DNA from 2 places in the Exiguobacterium sp. TDN 0502 genome. Region 1 is predicted to be linked to the other one. Evidence: predicted binding sites of a transcription regulator. Region 1 holds the regulator's gene; the other holds the start of a gene.
The links. The regulator Rex, encoded in region 1, represses fermentation and respiration genes when NADH is low (regulators of the CRP and FNR family bind a similar motif). The targets are predictions, from matches to a motif close to TTGTGAAATATTTCACAA.

Region 1 (2,176 bases):
GCCAAGTTCCTTCCCGAGATCCGTCGAGACTTCAAGCAGAAACGGTAGCAACCAGAAATACGAGAAGGCTACTCCGGACAAAAACAGAAAGAAGATGACCGGAATATACGTCAATGTTGCTTTTTGTTCCTTATCATACAGTCCCGGACGGACAAACGCCCAGAGTTGGTACATCCAAAACGGAGACGCTAAGATCAGCGCAATGATGAACGCGAGGTTTAAATATAACATTAAAGGATCTGCGACGTTGAAAGCATTCAAGCCGATACCAAGCTCTTTTAAATCCGCTTGCAGGAAACGGACGAGCGGTCGGACGAGCGGAAACGCGACAGCGAACAGGACGACGACGATGAGGAGCGACCAGACGATCCGCTTTCGCAGTTCGTCGAGGTGCGACGTCATGCTTTGTTCTTGATCAACCGCCATGATTCAATCACTTCTCTTTCGGTTCGTCCTTTTTATCATCGTCCATGATGCCGTTTGTGGCATTCTTGAACTCTTTCAATGTCTGACCGGCAGCACGACCGAACTCCGGTAACTTCTTCGGTCCGAAGATGATCAACGCGACGACTGCGATTAATCCGATGCTCGCAGGTCCGATACCTAGTGTGAGCGGGATAAGGTTTTCCATTATGATTTCACTCCTTCAGCTGATTGCGAATAATGCTTCATGAAATAAACTAACGACTGCAACTCGATCGATAAATCGATGTGATGGACCCGGACACTTGCCGGCACGTTCAATCGTGCAGGCGTAAAGTTCAGGATGCCTGTCACACCATACTCGACTAACTCATCCGCTACTGACTGTGCGAACTGGGACGGAACCGTCAAGATGGCGACATCGACCTGGTTCGCTTCGATTTGCTCTTTCATGTCCGAAACATGATAGATTGGAACGTCATGCGTCGTTGTTCCGACCTTCTCTTCGTCCGCATCAAACGCAACGACTATCCGAGTACTATTATTCTTTAAAAAGTTATAATTTGCAAACGCTGTTCCGAGATGACCGACCCCGATTAAGGCGACATTCGTCACCTCATCTTGATTCAAGGTTTTCCGGAAAAACGTCAAAAGGTGTTGGACGTTGTATCCATAGCCCTTTTTTCCCAGTGCCCCAAAGTAGGAAAAATCGCGACGAATCGTTGCTGAATCAACCTTCACCGCTTCACTTAACTCAGCAGAAGAGACGCGGAGCTTACCTGAATTGTATAAACTTTGGATGAAACGATAATATAGCGGCAACCGTTTTGCTGTCGCTTGTGGAATTTTTGTGTCTGGTCCATTCATCCTGCAGTTCCCCCTTCGGCCACATCCATCGTGGCACCCAAATCTTTGCAAAAAGCTTTCTACTCTCCTTGATTGTAAACCACTTCACATAGAGTCACAAATAATATATTCCGCAGGACCGCGTGCTTTTGTTCGTGATAGACTAAAGGGTGGAAGGATGGATGGAAATGATACTCTTACAAGTCAACCAACTCTCGAAATCATTCGGCGTCGAGCCGATTTTAGAAAATATCAAACTCGAAGTACAAGAACGCGACCGGATCGCACTCGTCGGTCGAAACGGTGCCGGTAAATCAACCTTGCTTAAAATCATTGCCGGTGAACTCAGTCACGACTCCGGTGACATCATGAAAGGCAAAGACGTCAAAATCGGTTATCTCGCGCAAGACAGTGGTCTCGAATCGAATGAGACGATCTGGAACGAGATGCTGACCGTCTTTGAACATCTGCAGGAGCAAGAACGGACACTGCGCCGGATGGAGATCGAGATGGGCATGGAGCATATCTTGAACGATCCGGTCGCTTACGATCGTCTCCTGAAGACATACGATCAAGCGCAACATGACTTCTCAGAAGCCGGTGGTTATCAGTTTGAAGCGAATATCCGCTCCGTCCTGCACGGGATGCGCTTTTATCCGGATGATTATTCGCGCCGGATCCAGACGTTATCCGGTGGTCAACGGACACGTCTCGCCTTAGCGAAGATGCTCCTGCAAGCACCTGAACTCCTCATTCTCGATGAGCCGACCAATCACCTGGATATCGATACGCTCGCCTGGCTCGAGAGTTATCTCAGCGGCTACCGCGGTGCCGTCCTGATCGTCTCGCATGACCGGTATTTCCTCGATCAGGTCGTCAATGTCGTCTACGAGCTCTCGCGTAACAT
Region 2 (2,176 bases), on a different contig from region 1:
TGCTTTTTCTGAGCAGCTTCTTTCGGATTTTGATGTGGAAGCTTTCGATATTCCGGTCGACCTGATTGTCACGGATCAAGAGGTCATCCGATGTTAAAGATCACGATCTTGTTTTGCCTCGTACTCGCGCTGACCGGTTATCGATTTCGTTTGTTGACAATGAGTGGAGCTGTCCTGACACTTGTAGTCGGCAGTGGTGTTTCAGTCGGTTTTGGTTGGCAAGGGTTGGCAGTACTCCTACTCTTTTTCGGTAGTTCGAGTCTATTATCGAAAGTCGGACGTTCGAAAAAACAAGTCGTCGACACGATCGTTGAAAAAGACGGTGCACGTGATGGCTGGCAAGTGCTTGCAAATGGTGGAGTGGCACTTTTCGCTGCACTTGCATACACCATGACGCAGGAAGCTTCCTATCAATTGCTCTTTCTATTTGTCATCGCAGCGTCGAATGCCGATACATGGGCTTCGGAAATCGGACCACTTTCTAAACGGGATCCATGGTCATTGAAAACCTTTCGGCGTGTACCGGCCGGGACGAGCGGAGCGATGTCTGTCATTGGTACGATTGGAACGATAGCAGGAGCTGCCTTTATTGCATGTACCGCATCGCTCATTTTTTCGCTACCGATACCGATGGCGGTTCTCATCACGTCAATCGGTGTCTTAGGCAGTCTGTTCGATACGATTTTTGGAGCCACCTGGCAACGCGTGTACCGCTGTTCGATTTGTGGTGAACTGACGGAAAAGCGGATCCATCATCAAACACCGACCTCTTACGTTTCCGGGATTCGCATTCTTGGTAATGACGCTGTCAATTTTTTGACGAGCGGGCTTGCAGGTGGGATCGGGTTTATCTTCGTTCGATTCTGGTGAGTGGAAATCAAGAGCATATGATTCCTTATGTTAGGATATCAATGTCACAAAATGGACAAATGTGATTAATTTCACATATACCAAAGTTTGTAGAAGGTGTTACAATTTGATTGTGAGGTAGTTAACAAACTCTGATGGCGAATGAAAGGGTGGACATAACGAATGGAATTACATGCGAAAGTGACACGTGTAGCATTAATAGGAGCAGGAGCAGTCGGTTCAAGTTTTGCATACCAAATGTCGACGGCTGGTTTATGCGAAGAACTTGTCATCATTGATGTCAACAAGGCGAAGGCAGAAGGGGAAGCGATGGATTTAAACCACGGAACCCCGTTCAGTTCTTCGCCGATGCGCATCTGGGCAGGGGATTACGCGGACTGCCGCGAAGCGGAAGTCGTCGTCATTACGGCGGGAGCCCCGCAAAAGCCGGGTGAGACTAGACTCGATCTTGTTGCAAAGAATGCGTTGATCATGAAGGAAATGATTCGTCAAATCATGGAGTCCGGTTTTGATGGAATCATCGTCGTAGCGTCCAATCCAGTTGATATCATGGCGCACTTAGCATGGAAGTATTCGGGTTTGTCAAAGTCGCGGGTCTTCGGCTCAGGAACGGTTCTGGATACAGCCCGCCTGCGTCAAATGCTCGGAGAATACTTTCATATCGATTCGCGTAACGCTCATGCCTATATTCTTGGGGAACACGGAGATACCGAGTTCGCAGCCTGGAGCAACAGTCGGATTTACGGAAAGACGATCGATGAGCTGCTTGCAGAGGATGATCGGTATTCACAGGCAGACCTTGATCAAATCTATATCAACGTCCGTGATGCGGCCTACCATATCATTGAGCGTAAAGGTGCAACCTATTATGCAATCGGTCTCGGTCTCGTTCGAATCGTCCGCGCGATTCTCGGAAATGAAAATTGTCTCTTGACCGTCGGAGCCCATGTCGATGGTCAATACGGCATATCAGGTATTCATATCGGAGTTCCCGCCATCATCAATCGGCAAGGCGTCCGTGAAATCATTGAAGTCTCCTTGACGGAAGAAGAACTAAAAAAATTCCATCATTCAGCTGATGTTCTACGTCAAACGTTAGAACCTGTCCTGCAAGGACGGTAAAGCAGTGTAACACGATAACACTCAATCGATGTTCATATGCATCGGTCGGGTGTTTTTTGCTTGAAATCATACATACCTAATAAAAAGAACAGGTACCCATTGCATACATCTCGTCTTACGGTTACTTGAGAGTTAGTAAGAAAACGAAAAAGAAAAAATCCAGGTTTTATTTTACTAGAAAAAG

Region 2: ACRPK8_RS05640 (L-lactate dehydrogenase) is a predicted target of Rex. The motif match lies at 930-947, and genes of this name have one in related genera.

What each region holds. Positions count from the first base shown of each region.
Region 1 is NZ_JBOZGJ010000009.1:117,560-119,735, forward strand. Features, by position in the region: gene tatC (twin-arginine translocase subunit TatC) at 1-426, opposite strand, end outside; gene ACRPK8_RS11020 (twin-arginine translocase TatA/TatE family subunit) at 434-631, opposite strand; gene ACRPK8_RS11025 (redox-sensing transcriptional repressor Rex) at 631-1,290, opposite strand; gene ACRPK8_RS11030 (ATP-binding cassette domain-containing protein) at 1,458-2,176, shown strand, end outside.
Region 2 is NZ_JBOZGJ010000003.1:194,303-196,478, reverse strand. Features, by position in the region: gene ACRPK8_RS05650 (5-formyltetrahydrofolate cyclo-ligase) at 1-97, shown strand, start outside; gene ACRPK8_RS05645 (DUF92 domain-containing protein) at 91-870, shown strand; gene ACRPK8_RS05640 (L-lactate dehydrogenase) at 1,033-1,992, shown strand.